Regions from separate parts of the Neorhizobium sp. P1_A6 genome, predicted to be linked through region 3. Evidence: predicted binding sites of a transcription regulator. Region 3 holds the regulator's gene; each other region holds the start of a gene.
The links. The regulator LexA, encoded in region 3, represses DNA repair genes until DNA is damaged. The targets are predictions, from matches to a motif close to TGTTCNNNNTGTGTTCNG.
Positions count from the first base shown of each region.

Region 1: the regulator LexA is predicted to act here: its motif matches at 5,176-5,193, upstream of AC1D3C_RS11930 (ATP-dependent helicase).
Region 2: the regulator LexA is predicted to act here: its motif matches at 6,918-6,935, upstream of uvrA (excinuclease ABC subunit UvrA).

Region 1 is NZ_JBFTZM010000005.1:24,964-37,054, reverse strand. Features, by position in the region: gene AC1D3C_RS11955 (DUF1328 domain-containing protein) at 1-148, opposite strand, end outside; gene AC1D3C_RS11950 (inositol monophosphatase family protein) at 306-1,109, shown strand; gene AC1D3C_RS11945 (ABC transporter ATP-binding protein) at 1,176-2,225, opposite strand; gene AC1D3C_RS11940 (ABC transporter permease) at 2,222-3,790, opposite strand; gene AC1D3C_RS11935 (iron ABC transporter substrate-binding protein) at 3,862-4,875, opposite strand; gene AC1D3C_RS11930 (ATP-dependent helicase) at 5,197-7,266, shown strand; partial or broken gene AC1D3C_RS11925 (dipeptidase) at 7,320-8,314, shown strand; gene AC1D3C_RS11920 (alpha/beta fold hydrolase) at 8,413-9,123, shown strand; gene AC1D3C_RS11915 (histidine kinase) at 9,190-9,687, opposite strand; gene AC1D3C_RS11910 (AraC family transcriptional regulator) at 9,936-10,820, shown strand; gene AC1D3C_RS11905 (DUF1003 domain-containing protein) at 10,909-11,631, opposite strand; gene AC1D3C_RS11900 (ABC transporter ATP-binding protein/permease) at 11,633-12,091, opposite strand, start outside.
Region 2 is NZ_JBFTZM010000007.1:15,904-27,994, forward strand. Features, by position in the region: gene glnA (type I glutamate--ammonia ligase) at 1-810, opposite strand, end outside; gene AC1D3C_RS15565 (P-II family nitrogen regulator) at 880-1,218, opposite strand; gene AC1D3C_RS15570 (NAD(P)H-hydrate dehydratase) at 1,562-3,043, shown strand; gene AC1D3C_RS15575 (DUF72 domain-containing protein) at 3,040-3,852, opposite strand; gene uvrA (excinuclease ABC subunit UvrA) at 3,877-6,798, opposite strand; gene AC1D3C_RS15585 (single-stranded DNA-binding protein) at 7,046-7,594, shown strand; gene AC1D3C_RS15590 (HPP family protein) at 7,644-8,792, opposite strand; gene AC1D3C_RS15595 (MarC family protein) at 8,899-9,528, opposite strand; gene gyrA (DNA gyrase subunit A) at 9,756-12,091, shown strand, end outside.
Region 3 is NZ_JBFTZM010000003.1:292,412-300,731, forward strand. Features, by position in the region: gene kdsA (3-deoxy-8-phosphooctulonate synthase) at 1-137, opposite strand, end outside; gene AC1D3C_RS08280 (VOC family protein) at 141-1,010, opposite strand; gene lexA (transcriptional repressor LexA) at 1,211-1,930, shown strand; gene AC1D3C_RS08290 (ComEC/Rec2 family competence protein) at 1,911-4,418, opposite strand; gene gltA (citrate synthase) at 4,707-5,996, shown strand; gene lpxB (lipid-A-disaccharide synthase) at 6,026-7,204, opposite strand; gene AC1D3C_RS08305 (LpxI family protein) at 7,204-8,085, opposite strand; gene lpxA (acyl-ACP--UDP-N-acetylglucosamine O-acyltransferase) at 8,092-8,320, opposite strand, start outside.

The DNA.
Region 1 (12,091 bases), on a different contig from region 3:
AGGCGAGCACGACGAAAATCAGGAAAACGACAAGGAAGATGAAGAACAGGATTTTCGCGATCCCTGCCGTCGCGGCGGAAATGCCGGAAAAGCCGAGGAAGCCGGAAATCAGCGAGATGACGAGGAAGATGAGAGCCCATTTCAGCATGGAATTGTTCCTTCACGTTGATGGTCCGATAACGCGAAGAAATGTTCCAGGGTTCCATAAACGTGCCACTCGTAAGCCTCGACTGCGAAGCGGCGTATCTCCAATATGTCCCTGCCCTCTGCGCGATATCCGCGAAACGTGAATTGGATTGCGACACATGATATTGAGCACCGAATACGACCGGATGCTGTCTCTTGCCAGTAAAGCCGCCGTCGCGGCTGGGAATGCAGTGATCGAACAGTGGGAAGCATCCCGCAGCCAGGTCCGCTTCAAGGGGCCAAGCGATCTGGTGACCGGCGCCGACCTGCTCTCGGACGAGATTATCCAGGCGGCGATCAAGGCCGAGTTTCCCCTCCACCGCATCCTCTCGGAAGAAGACGCCGACAGCCACCGCTTCGATTACTCAGGTCCCTTGTGGATTATCGACCCAATCGACGGAACCGCGAATTACGCAAGGGGACATCCCTATTTCGGCATTTCGGTCGCTTTCGCCATGGATGGTGACGTTCTGGCGGGTTGCGTCCATGCGCCTGCTTTGGGCGAAACATTCACCGCGGCGAAGGGCCAGGGCGCCTTTCTGAACGGCCGCCCGATCCGGGCGTCCTCGCCGGATAGCCTGGCGCGTTCGATCGTCAGCACCGGTTTCCCGCATGAAAAAAGCGATCCCGGTCCGCTGCTGGAACGGGTGCGGATAATTCTGTCGATGTGCCAGGACATCCGGCGCGGCGCGGCGCCGGTTCTGGATATCGCCTATGTCGCAGCCGGACGGCTGGATGCCCACACGGAAACGCTGTTCCCGTGGGACGTCGCCGCCGCGGGGCTTATCGCGACGGAGGCTGGTGCAACCCGCAGCCACCTTGCAGGCGTTTCTGAAAACATTCCGCCTGATCTATCCGGAAACGCGGTCCTGTTCTCCTCGCCTGCCATTCACGACGAGATCGCGGCACACCTTCGGCGATGAAGGTCCCGTAGAATCCTGAAAGTCACAGATCCTTTTTCAGGCGGCCTGTAGTTGTCGCACGCCGGCTTACCGGAAGAGGTGGGCGGCTCCCGCCACACCGATCGTCACCCGATCCCCGGCGGCAAGCGTCTCGCGGCTCGGAATGTCGAGCCGGAAGGAGAAGCCTTGTGGGTCGCTGCCAAGCCTGATTCGTACGTCCGAGGTCGGACCGCAGAAATTGATGTCGGTGATCGTCCCCGAGGCGCCACTGCTGCCGTCCGGGCTGCTGTCCTGCATGACGGTAACCTGTTCGGGCCGCAGCATGATCTCGCCTTTGCCGCGATAGGCGACGTCGTCGACCGGCAGCACGCCCAGCGGGCTTTTTGCCTGTCCGCCGGCGATGTCGGCCGGCAGAACGATCGCCTCGCCGAGAAACGCCGCTGTCGCCGCATCGACCGGCCGCGAATAGACCTCGCGCGGGCTGCCCACCTGCGCAAACCGGCCGGCCCGCATCACCGCCACCTGGTCGGCAAAGGCGAGCGCCTCGCCCTGGTCGTGGGTGACCAGAAGCGTGGTGATGCCGGCCGCGGTCAGCACATCGGTCACCGCTTTGCGGGTCGCGGCCCTCAGACCCGTATCCAGGGCCGAGAAGGGCTCGTCGAGCAGCATCAGCCGCGGCTTGCGGGCCAAGGCCCTCGCAAGCGCTACGCGCTGCTGCTGGCCGCCTGAGAGCTGGTCCGGCTTGCGGGCAAGCATGGCCCGGTCAAGCCCGACCATGTCCATCAACTCCGCGATGCGGGCATTCTTGACCGAGGCCTCCGCATCGAGCCCGAAACCGATATTCTGGCGGATCGTCAGATGCGGGAACAGGCAGCCGTCTTGGGCCACGATGCCGATGCCGCGCTTGTGCGCCGGCACCTGGGACGAGCCGTCGGCAAGCGTCCGCCCATCGAACACAATGCGGCCCTCATCCGGAGCGTCGAAGCCGGCAACCAGGCGCAGCAGCGTGGTCTTGCCGCAGCCGGACGGGCCGACAATCGCCGTGCGGCTGCCGGCTGTCACCGACAGGTCGACGCCGTCGAGGGCGGCCACGGAGCCGTACTGTTTGCGCAGGGAGGTCAGGGTAAGCAGCGTCATCGCCCGGCGATCTTTTTCGATTGGTGATGGAGAAGAAAGGTGAGCGGCAGCGAAAAAGCCACCATCAGCACTGCATAAGGCGCAGCACCCGCATAGTCGATCTCGCCGGTCAGCGCCCAGAAGGCCATGGCGAGCGTGCGGGTGCCGTTCGGCGCCAGCATCTGGGTAGCGGTGAGCTCGTTCATGATGCCAAGCGAGGAGAGCGCGACGCCGGCCGCAGCGCCCGGTGCCGCAAGCCGGATCGTGGTCGCCAGCAGCGCATTGCCCGGCGAACGCCCCAAGCTTGCCGCCGCCTGTTCGATCTCGACCGGCACCTGCGCAATGCTGGCGCGCAAGCTCACCAGCGCGCGCGGCAAAAACATCACCACATAGGCAAGCACGATGGTGGCAACGCTCTGGTAGAGCGGCAGCATGGCCCGCACGGTGATCGTCACCAGCGCCAGCGCCACGACGACGCCCGGCATCGAACTCGCGAGATAATAGCAGCCTTCGAGGAACCGGCTGGCACGGGTCGGTCGGCGCACGGAAAGCCAGGCGATCGGCACGGCGGCTGCCGTCGTTGCAAGCCCGCCGATCAGGCAGATGACCAGCGTCTGCCACAGCGCCAGCCCGACCTCGTCGAGGCGCCAGACGTCGGCGCCGCCGGCGATCAGCCAGCGACCGAGGGTCAGCACCGGAATGCCGAGCGCAAACGCGGCCGTCACCGCAGGCAGGAGGAGAGCGACGTATTTCCACTTGCCGAGCCGAGCGATCTTCGGCCGGCGCGCGACGCCGGAGCCGAGCCGCGCATACCGGCTGCGGCCGCGCAGCGAGGCTTCGAGGCCGAGCAGCACGAAACAGCAGAGCACCAGCACCAGCGCCAGCATGTAGGCGGCAACGCCGTTATAGGTGGACTGGAACTGGTCGATGATCGCGGTCGTGAACGTGTCGAAGCGGATCATCGCAAACAGCCCGTATTCGGCCAGCAGATGCAGGCCGACCAGCAGCGCCCCGCCGCAAAGGGCAAGCCGGAGCTGCGGCAGCACGACGCGCCGGAAAACGGCGAAAGGCGCCAGCCCGAGCGATGCCGCCTGGTCCTCAAGCGCCGGGTCGAGCAGCCGGAAGGCGGCCGAAAGCGGAAGATAGAGAAACGGAAAATAGGCGACGACCGAGATCGCCACGCCGGCGGGAAGGCCGTTGAAACCGGGCCACATTCCGATCCAGGCATAGGAATGCACGAAGGCCGGCACGGCAAGCGGCGTGACGCAGAGCCAGGACCAGAAACGCGCGCCCGGCAGGTCGCTGCGCTCGGTCAGCCAGGCGAGCGAAACGCCAAGCACGGCGCAGATCGGAATGGTGAAGACGACGAGCAGGACGGTATTGGCCAGCAGCTCGCCGACCCGCGAGCGGAAGATCAGCTGCGAGGCCATCTCCCAGCCGGTCACCGCCGCCGCCCACAACACGAAGCCGAGCGGCAGGAGCGCCAGCAAAGCCACCACGACCGCGATCGTCAGCGTCCAGAACGATGCCGCCGGCAGGCGGTGTCGCGGCGCGATGGAGATCCGGGTATCTGTGGTGGAAGTCATTGACGGTCCGAAAATACGAGACATCGCAGGTACGCCCTGCGATGTCTCCATGCAACTGTTATCGACCGCTTTTAGAGCAGGCCGGCGGCGGTCATCATGTCGGTGACCTTTGCGTTGTTGAGGGTCGAGGGCTCGACCTTCGGGGCCTGTAGGTCGGCGATCGGGGTCAGCATCTTGTTGGAAGCCTCGCCCTTGCCGACGGCATATTCAAAGGAGGTGCCATCGCGCAGAACCTTCTGGCCGCCCTTGCCGGTAACCCACTTCAGGAAGGCCTGGGCCTGTTCCTTGTGCTTGGAGGAGGCGAGGACGCCGCCGCCCGAGATCGACACGAAAGCGCCCGGATCCTGGTTCTTGAAATAATGCATGCCGACGTTCTTGGTGTTTTCGCCGGTCTTCGCCACGTCGCCGAAATAATAGTAGTGATAGATCAGCGCGCCTTCGAACTGGCCCGCATTGACAGCCTTCATCGCGGTCGAATTGCCGCGGATCGGGGTCGCATTTTCCTTCATGCCCTTCAGCCAGGCAGCGGTCGCTTCCTCGCCCTTGAGCTGCAGCAGCGCACCGACGATCGCCTGGAAGTCGGCGCCCGACGGAGAAGCCGTCCAGCGGCCCTTCCATTCCGGCTTGGCAAGGTCGAGCATCGACTTCGGCAGCTTGTCTTCCGTCAGCTTGGTCTTGTCATAGGCAAAAACCGTCGAGCGGGCAGCGATGCCGACCCAGTTGCCGTTGGCCGGATGGAAGCCCGGCAGAACCTGGTCGAGCGTCGCCTTGTCGATCGGTGCGAACAGGCCCTTGCCGTCCACCAGCGCCATGGCCGGCGAGTTTTCGGTGAGGAACACGTCGGCCGGCGAATTGGCGCCTTCCTGCACGATCTGGTTGGCGATTTCGAGGTCGCCGCCCTGGCGGATGGTAACGACGATGCCGGTCTCTTCCGTGAAGGCCTGCGCCCATTCCTTGGTCAGCCCCTCGTGCTGGGCATTATAGATGGTCAGGCTATCCTTGACCTGCGCCGAAGCCGGCGAGGAAAGAGCGAGAACAGAAACAGCCAGGGCAACGCCCGCAGCCAAGGTGAACGAAGTTTTCAAGATCGCCTCCGCAAGAGAGTCAGGAATTTGACGAGGCCGTCATAACCAAAGCAGAGATTTGTGGTCAAGTTTATTTCGAGAGGCCACATAACAAAAGCGTGATTTACGTTTGAAATACAAACAGATACAGGGCCGGAAGCGAATTGGTCGCAGCACCAGCCCTTGGAACGCAATTGCACTTGGGCGGAAATACCGCCGCCAGCATGATCGCAATGTTCCGGCACGCATGCAAGTTGGTGACTTGCCGCATGCACGGCAATGCCGATTTCCGCGTAGGCGCACGAATCAGCTATGGCTAATTCGAACACATCGGGAACGGGCATGGCTGTTGCTTATCTGGAAAAGCTGAATGACGCGCAGCGGCGCGCGGTGGAGCACGGCTCGGACGTGCCCAAAGGCGGCCCGGCCGGGCCTTTGCTGGTCATCGCCGGCGCCGGTTCTGGCAAGACCAACACGCTCGCCCATCGTGTCGCGCATCTGATCGTCTCGGGCGCCGATCCACGCCGCATCCTGTTGATGACCTTTTCCCGCCGCGCCGCCTCCGAAATGGGCCGCCGCGTCGAGCGCATCTGCGCGCAGGTTCTGGGCGCCAATGCCGGCATCATGACCGACGCGCTCTCCTGGGCCGGCACCTTCCACGGCATCGGCGCCCGCCTGCTGCGCCTTCACGCCGACCAGATCGGCCTCGACCACGACTTCACCATCCACGACCGGGAAGATTCCGCCGACCTGATGAACCTCGTGCGTCACGAACTCGGCTTCTCGAAAACAGAGAACCGGTTTCCGACCAAGGGCACCTGCCTGCAGATCTATTCCCGCGCGGTGAATTCGGAAACGCCTCTGGACGAGGTGCTGAAACTCTATTTCCCCTGGTGCTCCGCCTGGGAAAAGCAGCTGCGCGAACTGTTCGCCTCCTATGTCGAGGCCAAGCAGGCCCAGAACGTGCTGGATTACGATGACCTCCTGCTCTACTGGGCGCAGATGATGAGCGAGCCGGCGATTGCGCAGGATGTCGGCGGCCGTTTCGACCACGTCCTCGTCGACGAATACCAGGACACCAACCGGCTGCAATCGTCGATCCTGATGGCGATGAAACCCGGCGGTATCGGCCTCACCGTCGTCGGCGACGATGCGCAGTCGATCTATTCCTTCCGGGCCGCGACGATCCGCAACATCCTCGATTTCCCGAACACGTTCGATCCGCCGGCCAACATCGTCACGCTCGACCGCAATTACCGCTCGACCAATACGATTCTGGCCGCCGCCAACGGCGTCATCGATCTTGCCCGCGAGCGCTTCACCAAGAACCTGTGGACCGAGCGCCAGTCGGAGGAGCGTCCCCGCCTCGTTGCCGTCAAGGACGAGGCCGAACAGGCCAATTACATCGTCGAAAAAATCCTCGAGAACCGCGAAACCGGCATGACGCTGAAAAACCAGGCCGTGCTGTTCCGCTCCTCCCACCATTCCGGACCCCTCGAAGTCGAGCTCACCCGCCGCAACATTCCCTTCGTGAAATTCGGCGGCCTGAAGTTTTTGGACAGCGCCCATGTCAAGGACATGCTGGCGGCGCTGCGTTTCGCCCAGAACCCGCGCGACCGCGTCGCCGGTTTCCGGCTGATGCAGCTCATCCCCGGCATCGGCCCGCAGACGGCCGGAAAAGTCCTCGATGCGATCGCCGCCGATCCCGAACCGCTCGCTGCCCTCCAGGAAATTCCCGCCCCGCCACGGTCCGGTGCCGATTGGCCGGCCTTTGTCGACATGCTCGCCGCCGTCCGCAAGGGCCAGGGCTGGCCCTCCGAGATCGGTCTCGCCCGTCTCTGGTATGAACCGCATCTCATCCGAATTCACGAGGATGCCGAGACCCGCAAGGCCGACCTTTTGCAGCTCGAGCAGATCGCCTCCGGCTATACCTCCCGCGAACGGTTCCTTACCGAACTGACACTCGATCCGCCGGATGCGACCAGCGCCGAATCCGGCACGCCTCTGCTCGACGAGGATTATCTGATCCTTTCGACCATCCATTCCTCGAAGGGCCAGGAATGGCGCTCGGTCTTTCTTCTGAACTGCGTCGACGGCTGCATCCCCTCCGACCTCGGCGTCGGCTCGACCGCCGAGGTCGAGGAGGAACGCCGCCTCCTCTACGTCGCGATGACGCGGGCCAAGGACCACCTGCATCTGATGACGCCGCAGCGTTTCTTCGTGCACGGCCAGGCGTCGCAGGGCGACCGCCATGTCTATGCCGCCCGCACCCGCTTCATCCCGGCGACGCTGCTGCAATTCTTCGAAACCGCCGCCTGGCCGGTCGTCGCCCAGATGACCGACGCCGAACGCCAGGCCCGCCACCAGGTCCGCATCGACGTCACCGCCCGCATGCGCGGCATGTGGCGGTAACAAAACTGTCCTAAGACTCGCCAGCAATCTGCCCCGGAACCGGACGAATTCTTATGGAAAAAATCGCAGTCTTCGACGGGCATAACGATGCGGTCCAGTTCATGCTGGACTATAAGCCTGGGGGCCGGGACTTCCTCATCCGGTCCGAGGCCGGCCATCTCGATCTTCCCCGCGCGATCGAAGGGCACCTGGTCGGCGGATTGTTTGCGCTACATGCCTATCCGGAGCGCAAGCCGGAAAACGATTTGACGGTCACCGACGATGGTTATGAGGTTCGTTATGCCGACGCCCTGGAAGAGGGTTATGCCCGCCGACTGATCGACGCCCAACTTGCCGCCCTCAATCTGTTGATTCGGCGCTCAAGTGGCCGGATGCGCCTCGCGACTGATGTCGGCAGCGTCGAGACCGCCCGGGCGGAATCCGCCTTCGCGGTCGTTCTTCATATGGAAGGCGCCGAGGCGATCGGTCCCGATCTCGACTATCTCCATATCCTCCATACGGCGGGTCTCCGCTCCCTCGGCCCGACACCGGCCCGGGCCTGACGGATATTGGAAGGGAACTGGTGAGAGCCTGTAATGCCCTCGGCATCATGATCGACCTTGCGCATCTGAACGAACGGGGCTTCTGGGATGTGGCGGCCTTGAGCACCGCTCCCCTCGTCGCCACGCATGCCTGTGCCCATGCACTCTGCCCCTCCACCCGCAATCTCACCGATCGGCAGCTTGACGCCATCCGCGATACAGACGGGGTCATCGGCTTCAACCTCGCCGTCTACGATATCCGTGCCGATGCACATCTGGACGAAAACACCCCTCTCGACACCGTCGTCTCCCACATCGGATATCTGATCGACCGCGTTGGCGTGGACCGCGTGGCGCTGGGGTCGGACTTCGACGGCACAGTCGTGCCACGCGAGATCGGGGATGCAAGCGGCCTGCCGCATCTCTTCGCTGCCATGCGCAAAGCCGGTTTCGACGAGCCGACCTTGAGAAAATTCGCCTTCGACAACTGGCTCCGCGTCTTCCGCCTCACCTGGAAGAACGGCTGAACAGCCGTATCCCGCCAAACCTGTCCCCCCACCTGTCGCATTGACTCCACCGGAGCCGGATGGGAAACAACCGGCATCGTTCAGACGGGAGGGGATGAATGGCCAGCCGTAAAATCGTTCTGGTGCAGGGTGCCTGGGGTTCGAGCGCGAGCTGGACGCCGGTTGCCGATATTCTGCGGGGCATGGGCCACCAGGTCTTCGTGCCGAGCCTCACCGGGCTCGGCGAACGCACTCACCTCTTCTCTGGCGCCATCAATCTCGACACCCATATCGGCGATGTCTGCGGCCTTGTCGAAGCGGAAGGCCTGGAGGAGTTCGACCTCGTCGGCCATTCCTACGGCGGCATGGTGATCACGGGGGTCGCCGATCGTTTCGCGGCCCGCATCCGCACGCTGACCTATCTCGACGCCTTCCTGCCGGAAAACGGCCAGTCGGCGCTCGATCTGCTCGGCCCGGAAGTGGCGATGGCCAACCTCGCCATGGCCGGCGAACTCGGCGGCGTGGCGGTGCCGCCTCCTGCCCGTCACGCGACCCGCGTGCCGGAACATCTGCGCCACTACATGACCAGCCGCTCACCGCAGCCGTTCGCGACGATGATCCAGAAGATCAAGCTGTCGGGTGACTATCAGAAGATCACGAAAAGGCTTTACGTCTCGGCCAATATCGACCAGTCGAAGATCTTTTCCGGCATCTACGCCAAACTCAGCGCCGATCCGTCCTGGGCATCCATGGAGGTGCCGAGCGGCCACATGCTGCAGCTCGAAATGCCGGAACAGGTCGCCCGCATCATCCACGATTTCATCGGCTGACTTTTCGCCCGACCGGTCCGACGAAACCGAAAGCGGCGGCGGAAACGACCGCCGCCGCACCTGGTATTACTGTACGATCGGCTTGATCGACAGCAGGATGTCGACCAGTTCCTTCTGGTGCTTTTCCTCGTCGCCCTTGGTTCCCCAATAGGTGACGACGAGGCCCTTGGTCGGCGATGTCTGGATCAGTGCGAGCCCGACGCTCACCGGACCGTTCTCGTCCTTGCCGTCCCAATCGAGCGTGGTCATCTGCATGCCGTTGAACTCCTCGACCGGAGTTTCCTTCAGCGTCTTGGGATCGACGGTGACGCCAACCTCCTTCAGGAAATCGATGGCGTCGGAAACCGTCTTGTCCATCGATTTCAGCTCCGCAACATCGGCGGAGAGATAGACGGCGTTGTCCTTGGACGTGGCATCGACCCCGGTCTCGGTTTCCTTCGGGTTCCAGCCATCAGGGATCTTGATGCTGGCGATCGGAGCGTCGCTCGGGAATTTGAGTGTTTTCGCCTGGGCCAGCGCGGGAGCGGCCAGGACGAGCATGCCAATGAGTAGAGCTTTTTTCATCTGAGAATCCTAGAAAGGTGGGAACCGCAGATGCTTTAACCAGCGGCAAAAAACGTTTAGCACGCAGCCCTTTAAGAATGGGTGGAGCAAACGCTCAAAAACCGGCGATCCCGCCAAACTCGCGTTAGGGTTTGCCACCTCCCCTTCGGCGTCGCTGGCAGGCACCTGCTGATCCATGCCAAACCGCAAGATCGGTCGAGCGCGTCATATTTGAAAGGGCGTAGATGGTGTCGCCACGGAGGAAGACTATGAAGGCGCCACTTGAAAACTACCATGCCCGAATGCAGCGGGTGCTGGACCATATCGACCAGCACCTGGACGATGATCTGGGCCTGGACGTGTTGAGCGGCGTCGCGGCGTTCTCGAAATACCATTTCCACCGGCAGTTCGCGTCCACCTTCGGGGTGTCCGTGCATCGCTATGTCCAGCTTGCGCGTTTGAAGCACGCTTCGCACCGGCTGGCTTCGAAGGACGCTCCAAGCGTCACGGACGTAGCGATGGATGCCGGTTACGATGCACCCGACGCCTTTGCCCGCGCCTTTCGGCAAAGGCTTGGCCAATCGCCTTCATCATTCCGGAAGTCGCCCGACTGGGCACCGTGGCTTGCGGCCTTCGGGCCTTTGAACAATGCGAGGAGCAAGCTCATGCAGATTACCTATACCAACGACGACGTGACTATCCGCGATGTCCCCCCGACGCCGGTGGCGATCATGGAGCATCGGGGCGACCGGGCAACACTCGGCGATACCATCGAGCGCTTCATTGCCTGGCGCAAGGCGGCCGGCTTATCGCCTGAGACGAGCCCGACCTTCAACGTCTTCCGTTCTGAGAGAACGCCTGCGATCCCGGCGGAGTATAGCATGGACCTGTGTGTCGGGACTGACCTGCCGATTGCGTCCGATGACGCACAGATGAAACCAGGCGTAATTCCGGGCGGGCGCTGTGCGGTCCTGCGCGTCTTCCACGATACCCACAATTTGGAACCCGCCGCGCTCTTTCTTTATCGGGATTGGCTTCCAGCCAGTGGAGAGGACGCACGCGACTTCCCCATCTATTGCCAGCGGCACTTCTCCCTCTTCCCGGGCGCGCAGGTCCATGATGTCGTCGTGGAACTGTTCCTGCCGTTGAAATAGTAGCGGTGAACGGCGGCCTGTCCTTCTGATCGTCAGAAGCGGACTGGCCGCCGTTCACCCCATCTCATTCGGCACAAGAGTTCCCGGCCTAGTTCTGGCCCGGCCCGCCGCCACGCCGTTCCAGAAGCTCGATCTGGATCTGCTGCATTTCCGCCAGACGCTCCCATTGATGCGCCATCTGGTGGTCGATCTTTTCATGGAGCTGGCGGATTTCGAGTTCGGCGCGCAGGTTGATCATGTAGTCGTTCTCCGAACGCATCCGGTCCTTTTCCTCCTGCCGCCGCTGGCTCATCATGATGACCGGTGCCTGCAGCGCCGCAAGACATGAGAGCACCAGGTTGAGCAGGATGAACGGATAGGGATCGAACGGGACTGCGAACAGGCCGACGACGTTCACCGCCATCCAAACGCAGAGCACCCCGAGGAAGCTCAGGATGAACGTCCAGGAACCGCCGAAGGACGCGACCTTGTCGGCCACCCGCTCGCCGAAGGTCGGGTTGCGCTCGAGCAGGTTGACGGCGCTCGTCTGCACCGTCGAGGCGCCCTTTTCAAAGCTGTCGAGCACGCGCTTGTCGAGGTCGGAAAGCTCGCCGCGTTCCTCGTCGAGCAACTTTTCCACATAACGGCGGCGATAACGGCCGAGATCCTCGTCGCAGATATAGCTGTCGGCGGTGCAGCTTGGAACTTCCTCTGCCACCATCGCGACGAGGTTCGGCCGCAGATACCCGGCCCTGTGCAGTCTCGATAACGGAAAGGTGCGACCGCAGACGACGCATTGCCCGGTATTGGTCGACGTCATATGCCTGCCCATGTCATGCCTCTACGCTGGTCTTTTCTGCATGCACCTGAAGCGGTGACAGGTGGAAGAGCCGCGGCGAGAATTTCTTCCGGAACTCTTCCGAACGGCCGATATAGATGAGCGTCACGCCTTCGAGACGGCTGAGCACGCCCAACAGCCGCTCCTGGGTTTCCGGTTCCAGGCCTTCCAGCACGTCGTCCATGATCAGCCAGTCCGGCTTGCGCAGCACCGCGTTGGCGATCGACAGCGACGCCTCCTCGTCCTTGTCGAGCAGCCGGTCCCAGCGCTCCACCTCGTCCAGCCGGTGCACGAGGCGGTCGAGCCCCACCCTCTCCAGGGCCTCGGCCAGCGCCTTGTCGTTGATGTTGCTCAGCCCGGCCGGATAGGTCATCACTTCGCGCAGCGTTGCCGTCGGCAGGTATCCGTCCTGCGGCATCAGGATCATGCTGCCCACCGGCGGCAGGCCGATTTC
Region 2 (12,091 bases), on a different contig from region 3:
GTGCATGCCCGAGCCGTTGTCGCCGAAGATCGGTTTCGGCATGAAGGTCGCGGTCTTGCCATAGGCATTGGCGACCTGGTGGACGACATACTTGTAGATCTGGATCTTGTCGGCGTTGCGCACCAGCGTGTCGAACTTGACGCCGAGCTCGTGCTGGGCGGAAGCCACTTCGTGGTGATGCTTTTCGACGACCACGCCCATTTCGGCGAGCACGGTCAGCATTTCGGAGCGCATGTCCTGGAGGCTGTCGACCGGCGGAACCGGGAAATAGCCACCCTTGACGCGCGGACGGTGACCAAGGTTGCCGGTTTCGTAATCGGTGTCGTCGTTCGACGGCAGTTCCGACGAGTCGAGCTTGAAGCCTGTATTATAAGGATCGGCCTTGTATTTGACGTCGTCGAAGACGAAGAATTCCGGCTCGGGGCCGACAAACACCGTATCGCCGATGCCAGATGCCTTCAGGTATGCTTCGGCCTTCTTGGCGGTGCCGCGCGGATCGCGGTTATAGGCTTCGCCCGAGATCGGATCGAGAATGTCGCAGAAGATGACCATGGTCGACTGAGCGAAGAACGGGTCCATGTGGACCGTCGCCGGGTCCGGCATCAGCACCATGTCCGACTCGTTGATGGCCTTCCAGCCGCCGATCGAGGAACCGTCGAACATGACGCCATCGGCAAACATGTCCTCATCGACGCAGACGACGTCCATGGTCACATGCTGCAGCTTACCCTTCGGGTCGGTAAAGCGCAGGTCCACGAACTTGACGTCGTTTTCCTTGATTTGTTTCATGATTTCGCTTGCGCTCGTCATATGACCTCCTCGATGTACGATGACGATGAAACCCCGGCCTTTGGCCTTGGGGCGGTATTTTGCGGGCGTTTAGATGGCGTCCACGCCCGTTTCACCGGTGCGGATGCGAATGACTTCCTCGATGTTGGAGACGAATATCTTGCCGTCTCCGATCCGTCCAGTCTGTGCAGCGTTGCGGATCGCCTCGATGACCGCATCCGCATTCTCGTCCGCCAGGACGACCTCGACCTTCACCTTGGGCAGAAAGTCGACGACGTATTCAGCGCCGCGATAGAGCTCCGTATGGCCCTTCTGGCGGCCAAAGCCCTTGGCTTCGGTCACTGTGATCCCCTGCAAGCCGACTTCCTGAAGGGCTTCCTTCACTTCGTCGAGCTTGAAAGGCTTGATGATCGCTTCGATCTTTTTCATGAGAAACTATATCTCCGCTTCTCTCTTGAAGCAGGCCGTTACCCGCTCGCCCATGCCAATGCAGTTATCGTGCCAAACTCACATGGCACTTTCAAAAAAACAATGCGGTTTTGCACCGATTCCCCATAAAACAGCAGGTTCAGTGGCAAAACTGCTTCCGTTTTTCTCGAAATTTGTGCGTTGCGACACAAGAATCGGAGTTTTTTGAAGTTTTTTCGGAACTTAAGTGATATCGAATATAGTCAAGGCGAGGTCACTTATTTAGGCAATTGCATAATTTTTATGCCATTCTGGCTAGAGAAGTGGCGCTTGTTTTCTGATCATCTTTCCGTTCAATAGCGCTATGGATGCTTCGCTTGTTTCACTGCTGCTGACGCCTGACGAGATGACGGCGGCGGATGCCGCCTCTGCCCGATCCGGCATTCCGTCCTTCGACCTGATGGACAGGGCAGGCCGCGCGATTTCTGCCGCCGCGCTTCGGCATTTTCCCGGCGCGTTGCGTTTTGTCGCACTCTGCGGTCCCGGAAACAATGGGGGGGACGGATATGTCGCGGCCCGCGCGCTTGCCGAAGCCGGCGCCGCCGTTGACGTCCATCATCTCGGCGATCCCAGAACACTGAAAGGCGATGCAAGACGGGCGCGCGACCTCTGCGGCCTGCCGTCGAAACCGCTCGAAGCCTATCAGCCGCGGACCGGTGACGTGGTGGTCGACGCGCTGTTCGGTGCCGGCCTGACGCGCGAAGTGCCGGACATTGTCGCGGAGGTGATCCGCGAGGTCGGCGAGGCGGGGATATCAGTTCTTGCGGTGGACCTGCCGTCCGGTCTCTGCGGGAGGCGGGGCGTGCCGCTCGGCGCCGCCTTTCAGGCCGCCCATACGGTCACTTTCATGACTCGCAAGCCGGGCCACCTGCTGCTGCCGGGCAGGTCTCTCTGCGGTGACGTCGAAGTTTTCGATATCGGCATTCCAGCCCGCATCATTCGCGAGGTTGCCGGCAGGACGAAAGAGAATTGCCCTGAATCGTGGCGCGGTCTCCTGATCGAGCCGGGAAGTGAGACCCATAAATACCGACGGGGACATCTGGCCGTGTTTTCCGGCGAGGCCGGCAAAACCGGGGCCGCCCGCCTTTCGGCAACCGCGGGCCTGAGGGCCGGGGCAGGGCTGGTGACGGTCGGTTCGCCGGAGGACGCCATGCCGGTCAACGCGGCCTCGCTGACCGCGATCATGCTGCACCGGGTGGACACGCTCAAAGACCTGGAAAACTGGCTTCGCACGGCAAAACTTGCCGCTTTCGTGCTCGGACCGGGTTTCGGCATCGGCAAGAAGGCGAGGCAATTTGCACTGGCGTTGAAGGACCGCCCCCTGGTGCTCGACGCCGACGGCATTACCTCCTTCAAGGAAAAGCCCTCGGACCTGTTCGATGCCTTTGCCGGCGGAGAGCCCCATCTGGTGCTGACGCCGCACGAAGGCGAATTCGCCCGGCTTTTCCCCGACATCGCCGCGGATGACAACCTGAGCAAGGTGGAAAAGGCGGTGGCGGCTTCCGCCCGCGCTCACGCTGCCATTGTCTACAAGGGCGCCGACACGGTGATCGCCAGCCCCGACGGACGCGCCTACATCAATACCAACGGACCGCCGTGGCTGGCGACTGCCGGTTCCGGAGATGTGCTCGCGGGCATGATCGGCGCATTGCTCGCCCAAGGCATGACCGCATTCGAGGCGGCCGCTGCGGGCGTCTACCTGCATGGCGAAGCCGGCAAGTGGGCGGGCAGGGGCGTGACGGCCGAAGACCTCGCCACCCATGCCGGCGTACGGCTGGATCTCTAACTGCGGCTTTCCAGAAGTTCGCGCATCGCCATCGCGCCATAGGGCGCGTTCACCTTGCCCTCATGGATGAAGAAGGCGAAAACGTCGCGCGGCTCCTTCTTCGGCTTATGTTTGTTATCGACCAGCGGCAGGTCGTCCGGCACGCCGCCCTCGGCCCAGGTTTCCAGCCTTTTCGCCCAGGCCTTCATATCCTCTTCGGCGTAGCAGGTTTTGATCTCGTCCGAGCCTTTTTGCAGGCGCGTGTAGACGAAATCCGCCGTGACATCCGCGATCATCGGATAGTCGAAATGGTCGGCACAGACCGGCGCGATATTATATTTCGCCAGCAGCGCGATAAATTCCGGGACCTTGAACGTGTCGTTGCGGACCTCGACCACATGGGTCAGCTTCAGCCCGTCCAGCTTGTTCGGCAGCAATTTCAGGAAGGCCTCGAAATCGTCCGCTTCGAACTTCTTGGTCGGCGCGAACTGCCAGAGCAGCGGCCCGAGATGATTGCCGAGCTCGGTCAGGCCCTGGGTCAGGAATTTTTCGATCGACTCCCCCGCCTCGGCCAAAACCTTGCGGTTGGTAGTGAAGCGGCTGGCCTTCAGCGAAAAGATGAAGCCGTCTGGAACCTCGGATGCCCATTTGGCAAAGGTCTCCGGCTTCTGCGATCCGTAATAGGTGCCGTTGACCTCGATCACCTTCAGCTTGCTTGCGGCATATTCGAGCTGTTTTTTCTTGGCCAGTTTTTCAGGATAGAACGTGCCTTCCCACGGCTCGAAGGTCCAGCCGCCGATGCCCGTGCGAATTGTCCCGGCTTTGGTCATCAATTCCCTCCCACATGCAGAGATTCACTCCGCCGCTTCCACCTTCTTGACCGGCCGACGCTCCAGCAGTTCCTTCAGGAATTGGCCGGTATAGGACCGCTTTTCCTTGACGATCTGCTCGGGCGTGCCGGCCGCGATCACTTCGCCGCCGCCTGTGCCGCCTTCAGGGCCGATATCGATGATCCAGTCGGCCGTCTTGATGACCTCGAGATTATGCTCGATAACCACCACGGAATTGCCCTGGTTCACCAGTTCCTGCAGCATTTCCAGAAGCTTGGCGACATCATGGAAATGCAGCCCGGTCGTCGGCTCGTCGAGGATATAAAGCGTGCGTCCCGTCGAGCGTTTCGACAGTTCCTTGGCTAGCTTGACGCGCTGCGCCTCGCCACCCGAAAGCGTATTGGCCTGCTGGCCGACCTTGATATAGCCGAGCCCGACCTCGAAAAGCGACTGCAGCTTGTCGCGCACCGCCGGTACCGCCGAGAAGAACTCGACGCCTTCCTCGACCGTCATGTCGAGCACGTCGGCGATCGATTTGCCCTTGAAGGTGACGTCGAGCGTTTCGCGATTGTAGCGCTTGCCGTGGCAGACGTCGCAGGTGACGTAGACGTCGGGCAGGAAGTGCATCTCGATCTTGATGACGCCGTCGCCCTGGCAGGCCTCGCAGCGGCCGCCCTTGACGTTGAACGAGAAACGGCCCGGCTGGTAGCCGCGGGCTTTTGCCTCCGGAAGACCGGCAAACCAGTCACGGATCGGCGTAAACGCGCCGGTATAGGTGGCCGGGTTGGACCGCGGCGTGCGGCCGATCGGCGACTGGTCGATATCGATCACCTTGTCGATATGCTCGAAGCCGTCGATCCTGTCGTGTTCGGCCGGAATCTCGCGCGCACCCATGACGCGGCGCGCGGCGGATTTATAAAGCGTCTCGATCAGGAAGGTCGATTTGCCGCCGCCGGACACGCCTGTGACGGCGGTGAAGACGCCGAGCGGAATGGCAGCCGTGACATTCTTGAGGTTATTGCCACGGGCGCCAAAAACCTTGATTTCCTTGCCCTTCTTCGGCTTGCGGCGCTCGGCCGGTACCGGCACGCCGAGCTCGCCCGACAGATATTTGCCGGTCAGCGATTTCGGATTGGCCATCACCTCGCTGGGCGTGCCTTCGGCCACCACCTGTCCGCCATGGATGCCGGCCGCTGGGCCGATATCGACCACGTAGTCGGCACTCATGATCGCGTCTTCGTCATGCTCGACGACAATCACCGTATTGCCGATGTCGCGCAGGTGTTTCAGCGTGTCGAGCAGGCGGGCATTGTCGCGCTGGTGCAGGCCGATTGACGGCTCGTCGAGAACGTAGAGCACGCCGGTCAGGCCGGAGCCGATCTGCGAGGCAAGCCGGATGCGCTGGCTTTCGCCGCCGGACAATGTGCCGGAATTGCGCGACAGGCTGAGATAGTCGAGGCCGACATCGTTCAAGAACCGCAGGCGTTCGCGGATCTCTTTCAGAATGCGGACCGCGATCTCGTTCTGCTTGGCGTTCAGCTGCTCCGGCAGCACCTCGAACCAGTCGCGCGCGATCCGGATCGACATCTCGGTAACCTGGCCGATATGCAACTTGTTGATCTTGACCGCCAGCGCTTCGGGCTTGAGGCGATAGCCGTTGCAGGCCGGGCAGGGGGCCGCCGACATGTACCGTTCGATCTCCTCGCGCGCCCAGGCGCTGTCGGTTTCCTTCCAGCGGCGCTCGAGGTTCGGCACGATGCCTTCGAAATTCTTGACCGTCTTGTAGGAGCGGGCGCCATCGGCATAGTGGAATTCGATCTTTTCCTCGGTGCCCTCGAGGATCGCCTTCTGTGCGTCCAAGGAAAGCTCGTTCCAGCGGCTGGACAGCTTGAAATCGAAAACCTTGCCCAGTGCTTCGAGCGTCTGATTGTAATAGGGCGAGGTAGATTTTGCCCATGGCGCAATCGCGCCGTCGCGCAACGTGCGGGCAGGCTCCGGTACGATCAGCGCCTCGTCCACCTTCTGTTGCGAGCCGAGACCGTCGCAGGTGGGGCAGGCGCCAAATGGATTGTTGAACGAAAACAGCCGCGGTTCGATCTCCGAAATGGTGAATCCGGAGACGGGGCAGGCGAACTTTTCAGAAAACAGCACCCGTTCGTGCGTTTCGTTGAGGGACTTGTTGGCGGATCCGCCGGCCGAAGTCTCTTCCGGCGGCAGCGGCTTGTCGGCGAATTCGGCAACCGCCAGCCCATCGGCAAGTTTCAACGAGGTTTCGAGACTATCGGCCAGGCGCGCGGCAATATCGGAGCGAACCACGAGCCGGTCCACGACGATATCGATATCGTGCTTGTATTTCTTGTCGAGCGCCGGAACGTCGGCGATCTCGTAGAACTGGCCGTCGACCTTGACGCGCTGGAACCCCTTTTTCATCAGGTCGGCGAGTTCCTTTTTATACTCGCCTTTGCGTCCGCGGATCATCGGTGCCAGAATATAAAGACGCGTACCTTCCTCGAAGGCGAGGATGCGGTCGACCATCTGGCTGACCGTCTGGCTTTCGATCGGCAGGCCGGTCGCCGGCGAATAGGGCACGCCGACGCGCGCAAAAAGCAGGCGCATGTAGTCGTAAATTTCGGTGACAGTGCCGACCGTCGAGCGCGGATTGCGCGACGTCGTCTTCTGCTCGATCGAGATCGCCGGGGAAAGCCCATCGATCTGGTCGACATCTGGCTTCTGCATCATTTCCAGGAACTGGCGCGCATAGGCCGAAAGGCTTTCGACATAACGCCGCTGGCCTTCCGCATAAATCGTGTCGAAGGCGAGCGAAGACTTGCCCGAGCCCGAAAGGCCGGTCATGACGATCAGCGAATTGCGGGGCAAATCGAGATCGATGCCCTTCAAATTGTGCTCGCGCGCACCACGTATAGAAATGCTCTTCAGTTCGCTCATCTTCATGCTCTCGGGAGGATTGAAGGTCCTTATGTAGTGATTGATCCGCGGCTGTCGAGACGAAACTGCTGCGATGCGGCGCCGTTCCCGAGTCGGTTGACAGCACTATAGGAATAAAATAGAACAAATAAAGAACAAATTTGCCTGTGGATTAAAGATCGCAAAAGCCCAACGGCTGGCCCCAATGGGCTAGAGTGTCGCGATTGATTTTTGGTGCCGTTACCGGGCGGCAGATGAGGTGATGAATATGGCTGGTAGTGTGAACAAGGTAATCCTGGTGGGGAATGTGGGGGCTGATCCTGAAATCCGCCGGACGCAGGACGGCCGGCCGATCGCCAACCTTCGCATCGCCACGTCCGAAACCTGGCGTGACCGCAACAATGGCGAACGCCGCGAGAAGACCGAATGGCATACGGTCGTCGTCTTCAATGAAGGCCTCTGCAAGGTCGTCGAGCAATATGTGAAGAAGGGCGCCAAACTCTATATCGAAGGCGCGCTGCAGACCCGCAAGTGGCAGGACCAGACCGGCAACGACCGTTATTCGACGGAAATCGTGCTTCAGGGCTTCAACTCGACGCTGACCATGCTGGACGGTCGCGGCGAGGGCGGCGGCGACCGTGGCGGTGCTGGCGGCAATCGTGTCGGCAACGATTTTGGCGGCAACGACTTCGGCGGCGGCGACGATTACGATCGCCGGCCTGCTGCGGGCGGTGCGAGCCGCGGCGGTCAGTCCTCCGGCGGTCAGCCGGCAGGCGGCAATTTCTCCCGTGATCTCGACGACGACATCCCGTTCTGATCTGTCGGTTACCATCGATCTCTGAAATGGCGGCTGCCTGAATTGTTGTTCAGGCGGCCGCCTTGTCGGCGAGCATCGCGACCAGGACGTCTGATTGCGATAGAATGCCCACCAGTTTGTTGTTCTCCCGGGTGACCGGCAGGTAGTGCAGCCCTTCTTCGGCAAAGATGACGATCGCATCTGCGATCGGCGTGGCCGGGCCAACCGTCCTGACCGGCGCCGTCATGATGTCCTTGACCGTGTCGTTCGGTGCGCTGGCGCCCGACAGGACGAGGCGCATACGCTGGGCAAAACCGATTTTCGGCCGACCTCTCGTCCAGTTCGCCTTGTCGAGAAAATCTGTCTGGGTGACGATCCCCACCACTTCCGCCCTGTCGTTGGTAACCGGCAGGGCCTTGAAATGGTGGGCGCGCATCAGGTCGTGCGCCTCCTTCAGCGTATTGTCGGGTGCGACCGCCACCACGTCGCGCGACATGATGCTGGCGCAATCGAGGTGGCCGGCGCGCCGGCGATAGGAGCGCAATTCCGTCCGGCGCAGGATCGTTTCGAGGTCGTCGCGATCGATATCCAGGAACTCGTCGTATTCTTTCAGGACATCGTCGAGGTCGGCGGAGGTAAAGCCGATGCGCTGGATCGAGGCGGGATCTCTCGTGCCGTGATCGGCCGCCGCCGGCTTGGCCGCGTGCGGGTAACGACGTCCTGTCAGATTGTTGAAGGCCAGCGCGATCAGCAGCAGGACGAGCGAATTGCCGGCGACCGGCCAGATCACGAAACCGTATCCGAGTTCATGGATCGTCGGTCCGCCGAGCACTGCGGTCAGCGCGATCGCGCCGCTCGGGGGATGCAGGCAGCGAAGCGTCATCATCGCCGCGATGGCAACGGCGATCGCCACCGCCGAGGCCAGGAACGGATTGGTTATCAAAAGAGCGGCGGTCACGCCGACCAGGGCGGCGACGATATTGCCGCCAATGATCGACCAGGGCTGTGCAAGCGGGCTGGAAGGCACTGCAAACAGCAGCACGGCCGAAGCCCCCATAGGGGCGACCAGTGCCGGAAGCGTTGCATCTGCCTTCAAAGCCAGGCTTCCCAGCAGTCCGGTCACCAGAATGCCCGCGAGTGCGCCAAGCGCTGCACGCAATCTTTCCTTGGGACTGACGGGGGTGGCTTCCGGCAGGAGCCGGCGCAACATGCGGCGCATCATGGAGACCTTCGAGTGAGGTGGGGTTGAATCGCGTTTTAGCAGAAAATTCCGCTCTGTCGCCCGGGTCTTACCGAAGGCTGCGTCCTACCCGAAGAGTGCGGGCCTAAAGATTGAAGGCCGAGCGTACTCCGTCGACGACGAACTGGACGGAGAGCGCCGCAAGGATCACGCCGAGCAGACGGGTGAGGATTGCCCGTCCGGTGACCCCGAGAAAACGGTCGAGCCGTTCGGCGACCAATAGCGTTGCGTAGACGAGCAGCATGATCAGCGCGATGACGCCGATAAGAAGCGCCCGGTCGAGAATGCCGGGCAGGGTGCCGGAAAGCAGGACTGTGGCTGAGATCGCGCCCGGACCGGCAATCAGCGGCAACGCCAGCGGAAACACCGCGATATTGTGGATATGGTCGATGGTGATTGCGGCCTGGGACGTCTTTTCCTTCCGCTCCTGGCGTTTCTCGAACACCATTTCGAAGGAGATCCAGAAGAGCAGCAGGCCGCCGGCAATGCGGAAGGCGCCGATCGATATGCCGAGCAGCCCGAGCACGCTCGAACCGAACAGCGCAAAGACGGCGAGGATGCCGAAGGCGATCAGCGATCCTCGGAAGGCGACCTGGCGGCGCTGAAGGGCAGTCATGCCGACGGTCAGGCCCAGAAAGACCGGCGCCAGCCCGGGCGGGTCGAGTGTCACGAGCATCGTGGTCAGGGCATTGACCAGCATATCGGGGGTCGCCATATCCTCTCCCTGTCAGGCTGCAATCCTTGCAGTCGCATGCGAAGATTGTTAGGACAGGCCGGCAGCGAAAGAAACCCCACTCCGTCCGCGTCGCGGCATGTTTCGACCTTGTTCAAAAGCCGTGTTAAAGCCGCAAAAGCTGTTCAAAACCATTGTGGAAATTGGCGCTCGGAACCGCTTTCCGCTATAAAAAAGAAACTGATTCCGAACAGAGATCGTGATCCGATTTGACTGAGCAAAGCACACCCGGCGGCGGAAAGCTGCCTCCAGGCATCGAACCCATTTCCATCATGGAAGAGATGCAGCGGTCCTACCTCGATTACGCAATGAGCGTCATCGTCAGCCGCGCCCTTCCTGACGTCCGCGACGGATTGAAGCCGGTCCACCGGCGCATCCTCTACGGCATGTCGGAACTCGGCATCGACTGGAACAAGAAATACGTCAAATGCGCCCGTGTGACCGGGGACGTGATGGGTAAATTCCATCCGCACGGCAACTCGGCGATCTATGACGCGCTGGCCCGTATGGCGCAGGATTGGTCGCTCCGCCTGCCGCTGATCGACGGTCAGGGCAATTTCGGTTCGATCGACGGCGACCCGCCGGCAGCCGAACGTTACACCGAATGCCGCCTCGAGAAGGCCGCCCATGCGCTGCTCGACGATCTCGACAAGGAAACCGTCGATTTCCGCGACAACTATGACGGCACGCTCTCGGAGCCCGTCGTGGTGCCGGCGAAATTCCCGAACCTTTTGGTCAACGGCGCAGGCGGCATCGCCGTCGGCATGGCGACCAACATCCCGCCGCACAATCTGGTGGAAGTGATCAACGGCTGCATCGCCCTGATCGACAACCCGGCCATCGAACTTCCGGAAATGATGGAGATCATTCCCGGTCCGGACTTTCCGACAGGGGCGCTGATCCTCGGGCGCGCCGGTATCCGTTCCGCTTACGAGACCGGTCGCGGCTCGGTGATCATGCGCGGCGTCGCGGCGATCGAGCCGATGCGCGGCGATCGCGAGCAGATCATCATCACCGAAGTTCCCTTCCAGGTGAACAAGGCGACCATGGTCGAGAAGATCGGCGAATTGGTGCGCGAAAAGCGTATCGAGGGCATTTCCGACCTGCGCGACGAATCCGACCGCCAGGGTTACCGGGTTGTCGTCGAGCTGAAGCGCGATGCTAATGCGGACGTGATCCTCAACCAGCTCTATCGCTACACGCCGCTGCAGACCTCCTTCGGCTGCAACATGGTGGCACTGAACGGCGGCAAGCCGGAACAGCTCGCGCTGCTGGACATGCTGCGCGCTTTCGTCTCCTTCCGCGAGGAAGTGGTGAGCCGGCGCACGAAATACCTGCTGCGCAAGGCTCGCGAACGCGCCCACGTCTTGGTGGGCCTTGCGATCGCAGTCGCCAATATCGACGAGATCATCCTCCTGATCCGCCGCGCTCCCGATCCGCAGACGGCGCGCGAGCAGTTGATGACCCGTCGTTGGCCGGCTCAGGACGTCGATGCGCTGATCCGCCTCATCGACGATCCGCGCCACAAGATCAATGAGGACGGCACCTACAATCTGTCCGAGGAACAGGCCCGCGCCATCCTCGAGCTCCGTCTCGCCCGCCTGACGGCGCTCGGCCGCGATGAAATCGGTGACGAACTCAACAAGATCGGCGCCGAGATCAGCGACTATCTCGACATCCTGTCGTCGCGCCTGCGCATCCAGACGATCGTCAAGGACGAACTCGCCGCCGTGCGTGACGAATTCGGCACCCCGCGCCGTACGCAGATCCTCGATGCCGGCCTCGAAATGGACGACGAGGATCTGATTGCCCGCGAGGACATGGTCGTCACCGTTTCGCATCTCGGTTATATCAAGCGCGTCACGCTCGGCACCTATCGCGCCCAGCGTCGCGGCGGCAAGGGCCGTTCCGGCATGGCGACGCGCGACGAGGATTTCGTCACGCGCCTGTTCGTGGCCAATACCCACACACCGGTACTGTTCTTCTCCTCGCGCGGCATCGTCTACAAGGAAAAGGTCTGGCGCCTGCCGATCGGCACGCCGCAGTCCCGCGGCAAGGCCCTGATCAACATGCTGCCGCTGGAACCCGGCGAACGCATCACCACGATCATGCCGCTGCCCGAGGACGAGGCAACCTGGGATAACCTCGACGTCATGTTCTCGACCACTCGCGGCACCGTTCGCCGCAACAAGCTGTCGGACTTCGTGCAGGTCAACCGCAACGGCAAGATCGCCATGAAGCTCGAGGAGGAGGGCGACGAAATCCTCTCCGTCGAGACCTGCACCGATCAGGACGACGTGCTGCTGACCACCGCGCTCGGCCAGTGCATTCGCTTCCCCGTCGGTGACGTGCGCGTCTTTGCCGGCCGCAATTCGATCGGCGTGCGCGGCATCACGCTGGGCGACAGCGACCGCATCATCTCCATGACCATTGTCGGCCATGTGGATGCGGAGCCCTGGGAGCGTGCGGCCTATCTCAAGCGTTCGGCGACCGAACGTCGCGCCGCTGGCGTGGACGAGGAGGACATCGCTCTCGTGGGTGAGGA
Region 3 (8,320 bases):
CCTGCCATCATGAAGGCGTGGTCGCGGCTTTCCATCTGGCAGGGACCGGCGATCAGCGACAGTTTTGCGTTCTGCGCGAAAACCACCTTGCCGCCTCCTTCGCCGACGGAGACGCTGGAGTTTGCGGTAACTTCCATGATCTATTCCTCGAAGCCGAACAAAACACCCTGGCCGGGCGCCGCCGAGACGAGAACACGGCCCTCCCGGCGGACGAATGCGACGTCATTAGCAGCAAGGGTGATCTCTGTCACGGCAAGATCGGCGGTTTTGAAGATGACCGCCCGGCCGCGCAGTCCTTCGGCGCCCGGGGTCGGCTGAACCGCAAATTCCGCCTCGAGCTCCCGATCCTGCAGGATCCGGATGCGGGCATTGGCCGCGGCAAGCTGGAGCGGTGCAGCCTCCGGCGCGGCCTTGGTCAGCAGCACCTGTTCGACCAGCGGAGCGAAATCGGCAGGTGTCGGGGCCGACAGGATGATTTCGCTCAGGCCGGTGACGGTATTGGCATGCCGCTCCAGCTCGCGGTCGGCAGGCAGCGGGTTGATGCGCTGGCAGGAAAACAGGAAGAACTCGGGCGCGCGGTCATCGCCGGCGAATGCCAGCCGGAAGCTCGCCTGCGTCTCGGAACCGTCGGCCAGGATCATGCCGCGGGAAAATTCCAGCACGTCGCCTGCCGAAACGCCGCGCATCTTGAAACGCGCATGATCGGCCATCGCATCGCGGGTCGCGACAACGAGAGCGGAAAAGCCCTGCCGGTTGGACGTCTTGCGGAAGGCGAGATCGCGAGCCGTGAAAACGTTGCCGCGCTTTGCCGCAACACCCGCATGGCGTCGGTTGGCAAGAGCCAGCGGCTCCAGGTAGGTCCCATCCGAGAAGAACACGCAAGCATTGGCGGTGCCGAAAGGATGAAAAGCATCCGGCGCAACTGTAAAACCGAGCGCCGTGAGCCGGGAACGCGCAGCGGTAAGTCCCGCCACCGGCAGCACGAGATGATCGATCGGTCTTGCGTTCACGCGAGGGCCCCCTGAATTGGAATCGCAAAGCTACTTTGGCAGCGGGCTGGCGCCGCGCAAGTGGTGTGACACCAGATATCTGGCACGCATCTATGAAGAAAAAATCATCATACTTCACAGAAATTTAGGGACTTGCGGAACACATATGGAACATATAGTGTCCGTTCTGGATTTGTTTCCGACTCTGAGGGTGCCAAAAGATGCTCACGCGCAAACAACAGGAATTGCTTCTGTTCATTCACGAACGCATGAAGGAATCCGGTATCCCGCCGTCATTCGACGAAATGAAGGACGCGCTCGACCTTGCGTCCAAGTCCGGAATCCATCGTCTGATCACGGCGCTCGAGGAGCGCGGCTTCATCCGCCGCCTGCCGAACCGGGCCCGCGCGCTGGAAGTCATCAAGCTCCCGGAAGCCTATTCGCCGAGCATTCAGCCGCGGCGCGGTTTTTCGCCCAGCGTCATCGAGGGCAGCCTCGGCAAACCGCAGCCGGCCGCAGCATCTCAGAAGCTCGCGGCCAATGACGGCTCGTCGAACGCGACGACCGTTCCCGTGATGGGCCGCATCGCCGCCGGCGTGCCGATCTCGGCGATCCAGAACAACACGCATGACATCTCCGTGCCGGCCGAGATGCTCGGCTCCGGCGAGCATTATGCGTTGGAGGTCAAGGGCGATTCGATGATCGAGGCCGGCATCCTCGATGGCGACACCGTGATCATTCGCAACGGCACGACGGCCAATCCAGGCGACATCATCGTGGCGCTGGTGGACGATGAGGAAGCGACGCTGAAGCGTTTTCGCCGCCGCGGCGCCTCGATCGCGCTCGAAGCCGCCAACCCCGCCTACGAGACCCGCATTTTCGGGCCTGACCGGGTGAAGATCCAGGGCAAGCTCGTCGGCCTCATCCGCCGTTATCACTGATTAGCTGCCGGAGCGGTTCCGGCAACGCGTTGTCGAAACTCTGGCTTCGCCAATCGTAGTGGCGGTGCCTAGTCCAGGGCCGGTCCTCGGCCGCCATTGCGGCACGGACCTCCCAGCGTCGCATGTCGCCCGTGCCGTTCAGCGAAATCTCCAGCGCGCCGGTCTTTCTGAGCGTCGTGCCATTGATCATCAGTCCGCCGGACCGGCATCGGTCGAAGCGTGCCCGCGGGGCGATGACAAGATCGGCGGCGTCGCAGGCAGCGCCGGCATAACGGCCGTCTTCGACGGCCACGATGATGGCATTGCCCGTGCTTGCGGCGCACCAGGCCTTAGGCTCGCAGGTGAAGCGGTCGGAAGTCACCTGGCTTATTCGCAACCTCACGGTTTCGAGTTCCATCGAGGTCAACTCACGGCGCTTATCGTTTTTTGCGCCTGCTGGTTTGCGGTCGGGCGGCTTGTCTCTGGCTGGCGACATGTCCGGTTTGGTCGGGTCGCCGAGCAGAAGCGCCCTCTTCCACTGGTCGTAGATGAAATCAGGCGGGCGGGCGCGGTTGGTGGAAACCCGTTCCCCGTTTACGAGCGCCACCATTGTCCCGTCTTCCGAGACCAATATATCCGCCAGAGGCGTCGATCGCTCATGCCAGGAAAGCAGCAGAGCGGTCACCATCAGCGGCGGACCGATCAGCCTTAGCTTCGTCCTGAGCAGGGTCAGCAGCAGGAAGCCTGCCGTTGAGACCGTCAGGAACCATGGATGCTGGCGGCCTATCCCGACATCGCCACCCCAGGCAGCCACGTGCCTGGCAATAACGATCACCGCTTCCAAGCCGAGGCCCATGAGCTTCATGAAGGGAGCATCGAGGCCGAAGGGCATCAGCAGCATGCCGACCAGACCGGCCGGCATCACCACGAAGGAGATGATCGGCATGGCTGCGAGGTTTGCGGCGAGGCCATAGGTGGCGATGCGATGGAAATGCTCGACCGAAAACATCGCGGTCGAAACGCCGCCGATCAGCGAGGTGACGAAGACGCCGGCTGCGAAATTCCACGATGCCAGGATCGGCATCACCATGCGGTGACGGAACGGCAGAGGCTGAGGATCGCGGCCCTCGGCCCTCTGTTTCCAGAGCGCGTAACCGGCGACCAGGGCAACGGTGGCGGCAAACGACATCTGGAAGCTCGGCCCGAGCATTTCCGAGGGCGACATGGCGATGATGACGAGCGCGGACAGCGCCACATTGTGCAGGCTGATCGACGGTCGGTCGAAGAGGACGGCAACCAGCATGATTGCCATCATGATGTAGGCCCGCTCGGCCGAAACGCCGAAACCGGAGATCAGGTAATAGGCGGTGACCATTATCAGGGCGCCGAGTGCGGCGATCTTCTTCACCGGATAGGCGTGGCCGAGGCCCATAAAGACCGCGAGCGCGGTCCGCACGCCGACGAAGAAGATACCGGCGGCGAGCGCCATGTTCAGTCCGGAAATGGCGACGATATGGGCTAATCCCGCAAGCCGTAAAGCTTCGGTCGTTCCCTTGGAGATCGCCCGGCGTTCGTCCGTCACGATTGCCGCGGCAAAGGCGCCGGAATCTCCCGGCACGGTCTCGCGGATACGGGTGGCGATTGCGCTGCGGAGATCGAAAAGCCGGCTTTCGATGTCGGCAATCCAGCTCCGGGTCGACGGACCGGCAGCCTGTTTTTTCGGCGCTCCATAAAAAAATCCGACCGCGCCGATGCCGTCGAAATAGGAGGAGAAGGCAAAGTCGTTGAGGCCAGGCAGTGCAGGTCCGGAGGGTGGTGAAAGGCGCGCGCGGCCGCTGATCGTCTCGCCGATCTGGGCGGGCTCATGTCGAGACCTTGCAAGCAGCGATACACGCTCCGGCGGGCGCCTGACTTCCGGATTGGATGTCCGGTCGATAAGGACGACATAACGCCAACGGCCCTGGGCATCGATCTCCCTGCGCTCGACCACGCCGGCAAGTTCGGTTGTCACCGGCGTATCGAGAACGACGGTGGACCGCCGCCACGTCTCGAACTGTGCCAGCATCATGCCGCCCAGAAAGAGCGCGACACCGAGCGGCAAGAGATGGATCGTGCCGGAGCGGTGGCGCGAGACGGTGACGAAGATCGTACATACGCAAAAAACGAGGAAAAACGGCCAGAACGCAGGGTTATGGGGCAGTGCGAACCAGCAGACGGCCCCTGCCCCGACGACGACCGGCAGGAAAAGGAAGCCATGGCCATAAACCGTCTCCTCCTCCAGCATGACCGGGAGACGGCGTCGCAGCCGATCGAGGCGCCGGCTCGCGGAGCGGAGAAAGCCACCGTCCAGCGTATGGACCGGCGGGCGGCGCTCGATCGCGGGGAAAAGCTCGGCCAGATTTCGGAGCTTGCCCGAGTCGGGAGCGCTTGTGTTTATGCGGGGGTCCGGCGGCCGGGATATCAGTTTCCCTGCCTCGGCATGCGTCGGAAATGCATTTTCCTCCGGCATGAAACGCTCTGTCCGCCCTACCGCCAGACATGCGGCAATACAACCTGCGCGTTTCTTCTTCGGTCGTCAACTGGCGGTTAAATATCGGGAATTCCGAGCCACCGAAAGGGCATGCAACAGGAAGTTGGACATCCAAGCAAAAGCTGTTGCTCAATAATTTTTCGCGCTGCACAAAATGCCGTCACGACAGCTTGGCATCAGCTTTAGGATCATATAGCTAAACTGGTGGACGCTTAATTCTTGTGGCGCTTTTAGGGCGCCATGCCGCCAAAAGGTTGGAGGATCAGCATGACGGAAACAAGCGCAAATCTGGTAATCGGTGACAGACAAGTCGATCTGCCGGTCAAGTCGGGGACCATCGGTCCCGATGTGGTCGATATCGGCGCTCTCTACAAGCACACCGGCACCTTCACCTACGACCCCGGCTTCACCTCGACGGCGTCTTGCGAATCCAAGATCACCTATATCGATGGCGACGCCGGCATCCTGCTGCATCGCGGTTATCCGATCGAACAGCTCGCCGAGCACGGCGACTTCCTGGAAACCTGCTACCTGCTGCTTTACGGGGAACTGCCGACCGCTGCCCAGAAGAAGGACTTCGACTATCGCGTGACCCATCACACGATGGTGCATGAGCAGATGAGCCGCTTCTTCACCGGCTTCCGCCGCGACGCCCATCCGATGGCCGTCATGTGCGGCTGTGTCGGGGCGCTGTCTGCCTTCTATCACGACTCCACCGACATCACCGATCCGCACCAGCGCATGGTCGCTTCACTGCGCATGATCGCCAAGATGCCAACGCTTGCCGCGATGGCCTATAAGTACCATATCGGCCAGCCCTTCGTTTATCCGCAGAACAACCTGGACTATGCGTCGAACTTCCTGCGCATGTGCTTTGCGGTTCCGTGCGAAGAGTATGTGGTCAATCCGGTGCTGTCGCGCGCCATGGACCGCATCTTCATCCTGCATGCCGACCATGAGCAGAACGCTTCGACCTCGACGGTCCGCCTCGCCGGTTCCTCGGGCGCCAACCCGTTCGCCTGCATCGCGGCCGGCATTGCCTGCCTCTGGGGCCCGGCCCATGGCGGCGCCAACGAAGCTGCGCTCAACATGCTGACGGAAATCGGCACGGTCGACAAGATCCCGGAATATATCGCCCGCGCCAAGGACAAGAACGATCCGTTCCGTCTGATGGGCTTCGGTCACCGCGTCTACAAGAACTACGATCCGCGCGCCAAGATCATGCAGAAGACCACGCATGAAGTGCTCGGCGAACTCGGCCACAAGGACGATCCGCTGCTGCAGGTCGCGATGGAACTCGAGCGCATCGCGCTCACCGACGAGTACTTCATCGAGAAGAAGCTCTACCCGAATATCGACTTCTATTCGGGTATCACGCTGAAGGCGATGGGCTTCCCCACCACCATGTTCACCGTGCTCTTCGCTCTCGCGCGTACCGTCGGCTGGATCGCCCAGTGGGCCGAAATGATCGAAGATCCGCAGCAGCGCATCGGCCGCCCGCGTCAGCTCTATACCGGCGAAGCGCAGCGCGACTACATCCCGGTTTCCAAGCGTTAATCGGCAATCACAACCAAATAAAAACCCGGTCAGAAATGGCCGGGTTTTTTGGTGTCCATAACCTGGAGAACGATGCCGGCGGCGGCCTCACCGGGCGGCACGGGCACCTGCAGGCGCTCCCACGTAAGATCGAAACCTTCGATCATGGCGCGACGCTGCATCGTGTCGGAGGACAAGCGCTCGGCCCAGCGGCACAGGCTTGCCGGCCGCACCACCTCGTTGACGTATTCCGGCACGACGACATAGTCGGCGATCAGGTTCGGCAGGGCGCCGGACCAGGTCCTGATGCGTTTTGCGAGCATGGTGATCAGCCAGTCGGTCTTATAGGCCGAGACCAGTGGAATCCCGGCAAGACCGAGTTCCAGGATAACCGTACCCGAGGCTGCAAGCGCTGCATCGGCTTCGGCGAATGCCGCCCATTTGCCGTCCGTATCAGCCGTGATCTCCGGCTTGACCTCGAAACCGGCAACGATCTCGCGCACCAGTTTTTCCTGGCGGGCAACCGTCGGCAGCAGGAAACGGGTCGGTCCGTTGCGGGCGACGAACTGGCGGGCCGCCTCGCCGAAGACCGGCAGAAGCGCCTTGATCTCCGCCGACCGGGAGCCCGGCAACAGCATGATCGTCCTCTGTTCGCCCTGCGCCTTTACGGGGCGTTCGGCACGGATACCGCGGACCTTGAGGAGCGACGGATCGGCGGTCAGGCGGTGACCGACGAATGTTGTTTCGGGTCCGCCGAGACGCTTCATGGCCTCGGGCTCGAACGGCAGCACAGCCAGGACATGATCGACATAGGCGAGCATCGCCTTGGCGCGGTATTCCTTCCATGCCCAGACGCTCGGGCAGACATAATCGACGATCGGCAGGTCCGGCAGAGCGGCCCTTACCTTCTTGGCGACACGATGGGTGAAATCGGGGCTGTCGATGATGATCAGCACATCCGGCTTTGCAGCCACGATGGCCGCCGCCGTCTGGTTGATCCGCTTGATCAGGTTCGGCAGGCGGGCGATCACCTGGGTGATCCCCATGATCGACAGTTCGGAAAAATCAAAGAGCGGATCAAGGCCCTGCGCTTCGAGCGCCTCGCCGCCGACGCCGACGAGTTCGACCTCGCCGCCATAAGCTGCCTTCAAGGCCGCAATCAGGTCGCCGCCGAGGAGATCGCCGGATACTTCGCCGGCGATGACGCCAACCTTCAAAGTCTTGACCATCACAATCCTCCTTGCGGCAGACCGGGATCGATACCGCAGACGAAGATACCGGCAGCATCGGCCGCGGCAATCATCTTCACTTCTTCCAGCACAAGCGCGCGTCCCGCCTCCACCGCGATACCGGCGAGCCCGGCGCGGATGACATTCTCGACGGTCGACGGCCCGATCGTCGGCAGGTCGGCGCGCATATCCTGTTGCGGTTTGCAAAGCTTGACGAGCACGCCCTTGCGGCGGGCCGAAATGCGGCCCTCGGCGCGCAATGCCGTCACCCGTTCGAGCATCCGGTCCGTGCCTTCGACGCCCTCAAGCGCCACGACACGTCCACCGACGCAGACGGCGCCCTGGCCGATATCGAGTTCGCCGAGACGCTTGGCGGCTTCGGACGCACGATCGATGTCGCGGCGATCATCATCGGATGGCGTATGAGCACCGAGCGGTCCGGTCTTGGCGAGCAGGCCGGGGACGATGTCATGGGCGCCCAGCACCTCGCAGCCCATCGCCTCGATGAGCTTGATGACCATCTGGAGCACTGAATCGTCACCGCCGGACAGCAGCGTGCGAACCACGGAGGGGACTTTCAGGATGGTGCGGAAGGTTGGATGGATGTCGCGCCAGTCAGGTCTTCGCGCCACACCTCCCGAGAGGATGACGCGGGTGACGCCCTTGTCGCGAAACAGGCGCTCGATTGCGGCAAGATCGCCGACGCCGACGGAAACCGCCTCGAAACCATCAAAGCTGTGATCGGATTCATTGGCGAGCGCGAGAATGAGCGGCGCTTCACCGGCTTGCTGCGCGGCTTTTGCTACATAGAGTGGTAAAAAGCCCTTCCCGGCGATGATCGCCAGCCGGCCCTTCGGCGCAAGGCTCGGGAGGCCGGTCATCGCGGGTCAGCCCTTGCCGCGGAACGTCGAGGAAATGGCGCGATCGCTATCGGCCGCGATAAAATCAAGGATTTCCATCGCTTCCTTGCAATCGGCGTAGTCGTTACGGATCGCCGCTGCGTTGGCGCGGATGTTGCTCTCGCCCTCGAAGATCTGCTTGAAGGCGCGGCGGACGACATGGATGGTCGCCCGTTCAATGCCGGCGCGGGTCATGCCGACCACGTTGAGACCACCG